DNA from 3 places in the Saccharococcus thermophilus genome. Region 2 is predicted to be linked to each of the others. Evidence: riboswitches for the same ligand, from Rfam matches in the RefSeq annotation. Region 2 holds a riboswitch; each other region holds the start of a gene.
What was found. A riboswitch is a leader RNA that binds a small molecule or an ion and turns the genes downstream of it on or off. The one in region 2 is predicted to bind S-adenosylmethionine.
Positions count from the first base shown of each region.

Region 1: another riboswitch for S-adenosylmethionine. It lies ahead of BDD39_RS07415 (methionine ABC transporter ATP-binding protein); the one in region 2 lies ahead of metK (methionine adenosyltransferase).
Region 3: another riboswitch for S-adenosylmethionine. It lies ahead of BDD39_RS13285 (methionine biosynthesis PLP-dependent protein); the one in region 2 lies ahead of metK (methionine adenosyltransferase).

Region 1 is NZ_JAASRS010000001.1:1,432,556-1,435,838, reverse strand. It holds gene BDD39_RS07420 (methionine ABC transporter permease) at 1-428, opposite strand, end outside; gene BDD39_RS07415 (methionine ABC transporter ATP-binding protein) at 418-1,431, opposite strand; SAM riboswitch class I at 1,579-1,686, opposite strand; gene BDD39_RS07410 (IS256 family transposase) at 2,001-3,170, opposite strand.
Region 2 is NZ_JAASRS010000001.1:2,284,435-2,287,717, forward strand. It holds gene metK (methionine adenosyltransferase) at 5-1,216, opposite strand; SAM riboswitch class I at 1,378-1,492, opposite strand; gene pckA (phosphoenolpyruvate carboxykinase (ATP)) at 1,677-3,263, shown strand.
Region 3 is NZ_JAASRS010000001.1:2,564,016-2,567,298, forward strand. It holds gene metC (cystathionine beta-lyase) at 1-418, opposite strand, end outside; gene BDD39_RS13285 (methionine biosynthesis PLP-dependent protein) at 423-1,526, opposite strand; SAM riboswitch class I at 1,603-1,713, opposite strand; gene BDD39_RS13290 (alpha/beta hydrolase) at 1,989-2,717, shown strand; gene BDD39_RS13295 (YjcG family protein) at 2,783-3,283, shown strand, end outside.

The sequences.
Region 1 (3,283 bases), 850 kb from region 2:
AGCAGCACATCTTTGATAATCATCCAAGGTGTCGCTCCGACGGCAACCGCTGCTTCGATCACCCCTTTTTCGATTTCTCGCAACGATGTTTCTACAATTCTTGCAAAAAACGGAACGGCAGCGACCGACAAAGATACGGACGCAGCAGTAGGTCCGATCGTTGTTCCGGTAATCAGTTTCGTAAGCGGCAACAGCCCGACGAGCAAGATGACAAACGGTATCGAGCGAATCATATTGACGATAAAGCCAAGGACGGATTTGACCACTGTGTTCTCCAAAAACAGACCGCGGTCGGTGACGAATAAGAGAATTCCGAGCGGCAAACCGGCAAGGATCGCGACGAAAAGGGAAATTGCCACCATATAAATCGTCTCTAAAAACGCTTTGTTCAGTTCGGGAATTAAATCAATTAACGCATCAAGCAGCATGTGCAATCACTTCCAATCCGTTCGTTCTTTGCGAAATGTAGTGAATGGCCCGCTCGATTTCTTCCGGTTCGCCGATCAGCTCCATGACAAAGATTCCGAGCGGCATCTCTTGAATATACTCGATTTTTCCATGCAAAATATTGCATTTTACTTTAAAGGTTTGTAGCATATCAGAAACGATTGCTTCCTCGGCTGTCTTCCCTTTGAACTGGATTTTGACAATCGTTCCTGTCCGCTTCTGCAGCAGATGATCAGGGAGTTCAAACCGCAATATACTGTTGATAAAGGACTTTGTTAATTCTTCTTTCGGATTTGTAAAAATGTCATATACGGTACCTAATTCGATGATTTTCCCGTTTTGCATGACAGCGACGCGGTCGCATATATCTTTGACCACTTCCATTTCATGTGTAATCAGCACAATCGTAATGCCAAGTTCACGGTTGATTTTTTTCAACAGCGTCAAAATCGATTTTGTTGTACTTGGGTCTAGCGCCGATGTTGCTTCGTCGCACAAGAGGACGGTCGGGTCGTTGGCAAGCGCCCGCGCGATGCCAACCCGCTGCTTTTGCCCGCCGCTTAGCTGGGAAGGGTACGCATCCCGCTTATCGGAAAGCCCGACCATTTCAAGCAATTCATTGACTCTTTTTTCAATTTCTTCTTTTGGCTTTTTTGCCGCTTTTAAGGCAAATGCGACATTTTCAAACACAGTTTTGGAGCTGACAAGATAAAAGTGTTGAAAAATCATTCCGATTTTTAAGCGGGCCTGCCGCAGCTGTTTGTCATTCAACGTTGTTAAATCGACACCATCGATGATGACTTGGCCAGATGTCGGGCGTTCCAAAAGATTTAAACAGCGCAACAACGTGCTTTTGCCGGCACCGCTATAGCCGATAATTCCAAAGATCTCCCCGTCTTGAATGGTTAAGGATACGTTGTCGACGCCGACGACTTGCTTTTTTTTCGTGGAATAAATTTTTGTTACATTTTTTATTTCGATCATCACTTCTTCCCTCCCGATCTATTTGCGGAGTTTTATGTAATTGTGAAAAACTATGTATGTAAGAATTTTTGCTTCTTTGCTTTTCCTGGAGCTGGAAAATAAAAACGCCCCTTTCATTCAGAAAGAGGCATCGGTATGTAAATACCCGACTTATCTTTCAGAATGAAAGCCATTCTGCAGGAATTGGCACCGTTCCCTAAAAGGGAGGTTGCCGGACGTCATTGGGCCTGTTCCCTCGGTCACTCTTGATAAGCGGTTTGTTGTATGCAATTTTTACATTCATCATAATTCCAAGAAAGCCGATTGTCAATATTGGTTTTGGTGATGATAGGTAAGACAGCGCTTACATCATTGTTATACCGCGAAAAAGTTTTTTTGCAGGTGTTTTCCTTTTTCATGGAGAACAAATTAGGTACCGTCAAGAATTTTGTGTAATGTAAGATAGATAGGGTATCTCTGAAATGGATTTAGAATAGAGGGGGGATATTTCCTCCACACGAGAGACTGAATATTCAGTCTCTTGTGTGGAAAGGGAGAATCCTCCTATTTTGTTTATTTACAATATTTGGTTAACAATAACGTTCTTCAAACATTCGTTGAAGAGCTTCCTGCGCTTCGGCAAATCCTCTTAACTTTCGCCCTGCCCATTTCTCATTAAAATCTTGGATGGTCAAATACACGACTTTTTCCGCGGCTTCTAAACTGCTCAAACTGTTCATCGGCTTTAGACGTTTCCGAATCTCTTTGATCGTTCGTTCGATGACATTCGTCGTGTAAATCACACTTCGAATACTGCTTGGATAATCCATAAATGTAAGGAGGACATCCAACTCATTGGCCCAAGACTGAACTTCTCTTGGATATTTGCTGGACCATTTCGACTCAAACTGTTGAAACATTTGTAACGCCATCTCCTTATTCGGCGCGCGATAAATCAGCTTGAGATCCTCGGCCACTTCGAATTGGTCTTTTTTCCGAACACGGCTGAGGGTGTTGCGGACTTTGTGCACGACACAGCGCTGCACATCGGCTTTCGGATACACCGCCTTAAAGGCTTCCTCCAGCCCCGGAAGGCCATCGAAGACGCCAAGAAGCACTTCCTTGACGCCTCTTTGGTAGAGGTGTTGAAGAATTTCCTGCCATCCATAGGCGCTTTCTTGTCCTCCCACGAAGAAATCCAGAATTTCTCGATACCCTTCTTCATTCACTCCTAACACCACATAAATGACTTCTTTCTCTACCGTATCGCGGCGAAGTTTCACGTACAAGCCGTCCAAATATAAGACAGAATAACGTTTGGATAGTGGACGATGGTGCCATTTCTCGATGTCTTCTTTCACGACATCGGTAATACGGCTGATCGTCGCTGGAGAATAAGCATTTCCTAGAATTCGTTCGATAAACTTGCCAATTTCCCGTGTACTCATGCCACTTTGATACATCCTAATGATGGCTTCCTCCAGCCAGCCGGTGTGGCGTTGATAAGGGGCAAACAACTGTGTTTGAAATTCCCCGTTTCGGTCTCTTGGAACCAAAAGACCCTCAATCCGGCCATATTGCGTATCTAGATTTCGCTGATAGTAGCCGTTTCTCATATTCGGCGTTCCAGCCTGTTCGATTTCGAGGAAATGTTTGATTTCTTCCCGCATAATCAGCTCTAATTTTTCCTTCACAAACTGACGAATGACACTTTCCAGTTGATTTGCCCAGTCGACATTCGGTATACTTCTTTTAGACATAGGTAGGGTACTCCTTTCTCTAAGATTTTTGGTCCAATCAGAGAATACCCTACCTTTTTTCTTTTGTTCTAGCAAAATGCTTTACACAAACTTTTATACATCATCACAAATTA
Region 2 (3,283 bases):
TTTATTATTGCTTCGCTAACGCAAAAGCTTGCTCTTTCAATGCTTCTGCTTTATCCGTACGCTCCCATGGCAGGTCGATATCCGTACGTCCAAAATGGCCGTAAGCAGCCGTTTGCTTGTAAATCGGACGGCGCAAATCCAACATTTTAATAATTCCTGCCGGGCGCAGGTCGAAGTTGTTGCGCACGACTTCGATTAAAATGTCTTCGGATACTTTTCCCGTGCCAAATGTGTCAATCGAAATCGAGACCGGTCTTGCCACCCCAATCGCATAGGCCAATTGCACTTCACACTTATCGGCAAGTCCTGCCGCCACGATATTTTTCGCGACATAACGGGCCGCATACGCAGCAGAACGGTCTACTTTTGTTGGATCTTTTCCGGAGAACGCACCGCCGCCGTGACGTGCGTAGCCGCCGTATGTGTCCACAATAATTTTCCGTCCCGTTAATCCCGCGTCGCCTTGAGGCCCGCCGATAACAAAGCGACCTGTTGGGTTAATAAAATATTTCGTATTTTCATCGATGAGCCCGGCTGGCACTACCGGCTTAATGACATGTTCTTTAATATCGCGTTCAATTTGTTCTTGCGTAACTTCTGGATGATGCTGCGCGGACACGACAATCGTATCGACGCGAACAGGTTTGCCATTTTCATCATATTCCACCGTTACTTGTGTCTTACCGTCTGGACGTAAATATGGCAAAACATCTTCCTTACGCACTTCCGCCAAGCGGCGTGCCAAACGGTGCGCCAATGAAATCGGAAGCGGCATTAACTCTTCTGTTTCATTGCAGGCAAAGCCAAACATAAGCCCTTGGTCACCGGCGCCGATCGCTTCGATTTCCTCGTCAGTCATCTGACCTTCACGAGCTTCTAACGCCCGATCGACTCCCATCGCGATATCTGGCGACTGCTCGTCAATCGATGTCAACACGGCGCATGTATCCGCATCAAAACCGAATTTAGCACGCGTATAGCCAATTTCGCGAACCGTATCGCGAACGATTCTTGGAATGTCGACATATGTTGATGTCGTAATTTCTCCGCTTACGAGCACGAGCCCTGTTGTCACACTCGTTTCGCAGGCAACGCGAGCGTTCGGGTCTTTTTCTAGGATCGCATCTAAAATTGCATCGGAAATTTGGTCGCAAATTTTATCCGGATGGCCTTCTGTTACAGACTCTGAAGTAAATAAACGTCTTTTTGATGACATTCGGCATTTTCCTCCTCTTTATATAATCAAACATCGAAAATGATAATGCCGTAAACGGCGGGGCGATACGGTACTCATTTCCCTTGTTTCATTTTCTCATATAAAAAAACCTTTCCTGTAACGGTGAGGAAAGGTCATTGCAATCGTAATTGCTCCTTTCACTCTTATCGTTCAAGGACACCGCCTTGCCACAGGTTAGCACCATTTCACATGTTTCCAGTTGTGACGGTTGCTGGGCTTCATTGGGCCTGTCCCTCCGCCAACTCGGGATAAGAGTATCCGTTCAATGACTTATCATATCGTAATGAAGCTCGAAAAGTCAACAAAATGCGGCGAATTTTTTATGAAAAAAACAGGAAAAATAAACAAAAGAAATCGTCACAAATAGTATGGACTAATAATAAAAATGTGTTATACTATTTTATAAGGATTATTAAATAAAAAAAGGTAGGTTTTGAAAATGGGGATCGCAAAAATGACCAATAAACTTTCTTTATTATTGCAAAAACCAAACGTATTTCACAATTTATCGGTAGCACAGCTGGTGGAAAAAGTGCTGCAGCGTAAGGAAGGTCACTTAACAGCTACTGGGGCGGTGGCGGTAACGACAGGAAAATATACAGGCCGCTCGCCAAAGGATAAATACATTGTCGAAGAAGCATCGACAAAAGCAAAAATCGATTGGGGAACAGTCAACCAGCCGATTTCGGAAGAAGTGTTTGAAAATTTATATAATAAAGTGCTTGATCATTTAATGAAACAAGATGAAGTTTTTGTCTTTAAAGGATTTGCCGGTGCTGATCCTAAATATCGTTTGCCGATTCAAGTGATTAACGAATTCGCTTGGCATAATTTATTTGCCCATCAATTATTTATTCGCCCAAGCGCAGAGGAATTACAAACACATGAAGCGCAATTTACGGTGATCTCTGCTCCAAATTTCAAAGCAGATCCGGCGGTGGACGGAACAAGATCAGAAGCGTTTATTATCATCTCTTTTGAGCGCCGCATCGTGTTAATCGGCGGAACGGAATATGCCGGCGAAATGAAAAAATCGATTTTCTCGGTGATGAACTATTTGCTTCCAGAGCAAGGGATTCTTTCAATGCATTGCTCAGCCAACGTCGGCAAAGAAGGAGACGTTGCATTATTCTTCGGACTGTCGGGAACAGGAAAAACGACGCTTTCCGCTGATCCAAACCGCCGCTTAATCGGTGATGACGAACACGGTTGGTCAAACCGCGGCATCTTTAATATCGAAGGCGGATGTTATGCGAAATGCATTAACCTATCCCGCGAAAAAGAACCGCAAATCTTTGACGCCATCGGGTTCGGAGCGGTGCTCGAAAACGTGGTAATCGATGAGCATACAAGAATACCAAATTACGATGATGCGACATTAACGGAAAATACGCGTGCGGCTTACCCGATTCAGGCCATTGCCAACATCGTGGATCCAAGCATTGCCGGCCACCCATCGACGATTATTTTCTTAACCGCAGACGCGTTTGGCGTATTGCCGCCAATTAGCAAACTGACGCGTGAACAAGCAATGTACCATTTCTTAAGCGGCTATACGAGCAAGCTCGCCGGCACCGAACGAGGAATCACTTCTCCGCAAGCGACATTCTCTACTTGCTTTGGCGCTCCGTTTTTGCCGCTTCCAGCCGTGCGCTATGCGGAAATGCTCGGCAAAAAAATCACGGAACATAACGTGCGGGTATTCCTTGTCAACACTGGTTGGACCGGCGGGGAGTACGGAGTCGGCAGCCGCATGAAGCTTGCCTACACCCGTGCGATGGTGCAAGCAGCTGTCGAAGGAGAACTGGACAATGTTGAAACAGTGAAAGACCCTATTTTTGGCTTGGCCATTCCACTTCATATTCCAGGAGTGCCAGATGAAGTGCTGCAGCCGCAAAATACTTGGGCTGATAAAAACGCATATGAACAAAAAGCAAAAGAACTGGCCGCAAAATTCCGCGAAAACTTCCAAAAATTTAAGCATATTGCACCGGAAATTGAAGCACTTGGCGGTCCGCTCGTATAATCGAAAAGGAGGGAACGATT
Region 3 (3,283 bases), 280 kb from region 2:
TTGTATTTGGACGAATATGGGTAGCAACTTCATGCAAATCGGTCATATCCACAAACGTATATTCAATGCCGAAACGGCTTAACACTTCGGTGATTATGCGATACGTGCCGCCATAAACATCTTCGGTCACGAGCACATGGTCACCTTTGGATAGCAGAAGAAACGCAGTCGAAATCGCCGCCATCCCGGAGGAAAAAGCGAAGCCGCGCACGCCTCCTTCTAGTTCGGCGATCGTTTCTTCGAGCGCCTCGCGCGTCGGGTTGCCAGAGCGGCTGTAATCATACTTGCCAAATGTGTCAAAATCGAATTGATGGAACGTTGAAGCATGCTGAATCGGCACGCTTACTGCCCCTGTTTGCCGATCGATTTTCCATTTGTTATGAAGCAGTTTGGTTTGAAAGGAAACTTGTTGTTCCATCCTCTTACACCTCTTTCATGTTTTTCAGCGCTTGCGCTAAGTCGGTGATTAAATCTTCGACATGTTCGATGCCGACGGAAAAGCGCAGCAGCCGGTTACAGACGCCGTTGGCGATGCGGATTTCTTCTGGAATATCGGCATGCGTTTGCGTCGCCGGATACGTAATAAAGCTTTCCACTCCTCCTAAACTTTCGGCGAACGTAATTAAGCGCAAGCTTTGCAAAAAGCGGTTGACCCATTTTTCCTCACGCAAGCGGAACGATAACATGCCGCCTCTTCCTGGGTATAATACATCGGTAATATCTTCGTGAGATGCTAAAAACTCGCTGATTCGTTTCGCGTTTTCCTCATGCTGGCGAATCCGAAGCGCCAACGTCTTCATGCCGCGGATGAGCAGCCACGAATCAAACGGCGAAAGCACGGCGCCGATCGCGTTATGATACTCCGCCAAGCGTTGACAAAGCTCCTCTCCCTTTGCCACGACAAGACCAGCTAATACATCGTTATGGCCGCCCAAATATTTCGTTGCGCTATGAATGACAATATCGGCCCCCTGTTCAAGCGGACGTTGCAGAACCGGGGTATAAAACGTATTATCGACAATAAGAAGCAAATCGTATTTTTTCGCCAGCTTCGCTACTTCTGCGATATCGGTTTCCTGCATGAGCGGATTGGTCGGCGTTTCCAAAAAAATCGCCTTCGTTTTTTCGGTAATCGTGTTCTCTACTAATCGTATGTCGCGAAAATCTACATAATGAAAAGACAAACCATATTTTCGCCAGCCGCGTTCAAACAAGCGATATGTACCTCCGTAAAGGTCGGCGGAAACTAAAAATTCATCACCGCTTTCAAACAGCGCCAACACCGTTTGAATTGCGGCCATGCCGGAGCTGAACGCATAGCCTTGATCGCCGCCCTCGAGCTTGGCGATCGCTTCTTCGACGATTTTGCGCGTCGGGTTGCCGGTACGGATGTAGTCAAACCCCGTCGACTGTCCAATTCCTTCATGACGGTATGCCGTCGAAAAATAGACAGGCGGATTGACCGTCCCTGTTACCGTTTCGCTTCGGTTTCCGATTTGCGCTAACAATGTCTCGAGTTTCTCCATTTATCTCTCTCCCTCTTTTGTAAAATAAAAAAAGTCTTCTAAGAAGAAGACTTTTCCATACGTTTGTCAGTGCTTCTTCTTATCTGCCGAATTGAAAACTCAATTCGCTGGATTTAGCACCTGGCCAATACTTGGCTGGTTGCTGAAGCTTCACAGGGCCAGTTCCCTCCGCTTCTCTCGATAAGAACGCATCTTGCCGATATTCATTTTTTATTATCTAAAAATTTAACCCATTCATAATAATTTTGCAAGTAATTTTTATAACGCCGGAAAAACTCATTATGTTTTTCATATGTTCTAACTGATTGCAGTACATATTTTGCTGAAACAGTTTTTTGACAAAAACAGCAAAAAATCGTTTATCTTTTTAAAAACCCGCACAATTCGGCGGCGTTTATTAACATGTTTTAGCAAAAATATGTTACAATAACAGATGAATCGCTATTTTTTGGAGGACACATCATGGCGACACAAAAAGGAACGATGCATGACTATACGATTTACAGCAATGAGCTCGAAGAAGAAGTAACACTGCTTGCATATTTGCCAAGCACCTTTTCTCCGCTTCATAAATATTCTCTTTTAATTGCGCAGGATGGAAAAGATTATTTTATGTATGGAAAAATAAAAAGTGTAATCGAGCAGCTGATGGAAAACGGCGAGATTGATCACACCATTGTCATCGGAATTCCGTATCATGATGTGAAGGACCGCTATGAGAAATACCATCCAAACGGAAAGAAAAACAGCCAGTATTTACGCTTTTTGGCCCATGAGCTTGTTCCGTTTTTAGATCAAACGTTTCCTACGTACCAAATTGGAAAAGGGCGCGCGCTTATTGGCGATTCGCTCGGCGGCACGGTATCCTTGATGGCAGGACTGTTGTATCCGCATACATTTGGAAAAATTGCGATGCAGTCGCCATATATAGACGAAGGCATCATCGCAAAAATCCGGCAATTTTCCGAGCCATCATTATTGCAAATTTATCATTCGGTAGGGACAAACGAAACAGCGGTAAAAACGACGGACGGAAACGTGCGCGATTTTATCACTCCAAACCGAAAGGCACGTGAAGCATTTATCCAAAAAGGATTTTTGTATGAATACAGCGAATTTGATGGTGGTCATGCATGGACGTATTGGCAGCCTGACGTTCCGCGTGCCATCGCTTATCTCCTTTCTTCGTAAACACTACCGTACTTTTCGGAATTTTGTTATAATTAAGTACTACTTATCATAAGGAGGGATTTTTTATGAAATATGGTATTGCTTTATTTCCTTCGAAACGAATACAGGATTTTGCCAATTCCTATAGGAAGCGTTACGATAGCCATTACTCCCTCATCCCGCCGCATGTTACGTTGAAAGACCCTTTTGAGGCAGATGGCCAGCAAATTGGAGAAATGGTGAAAGAACTGCGCAAAATTGCCGCGGAAACGGATGTCATCCCGTTAAAAGTGACGAAATTCAGCTCGTTTTATCCGGCAAGCAATGTCATTTATTTGAAGGTAGAACCAAATGAAACGTTGCAGCGCCTCCATGAACGTCTCCACAGTGGAATCTTTGCCGATAAGCCAGAATTTGTATTTGTCCCTCATATTACTATTGGCCGTGATTTGCCAAGCGCGGAGTATGCGGATGTGTACGGACAATTGCGAATGCAAGACGTTCATTTTGAAGAAACGGTCGATCGTTTCCATCTTCTATATCAATTGGAAAATGGCTCTTGGACAGTATATGAAACATTTTTGGTT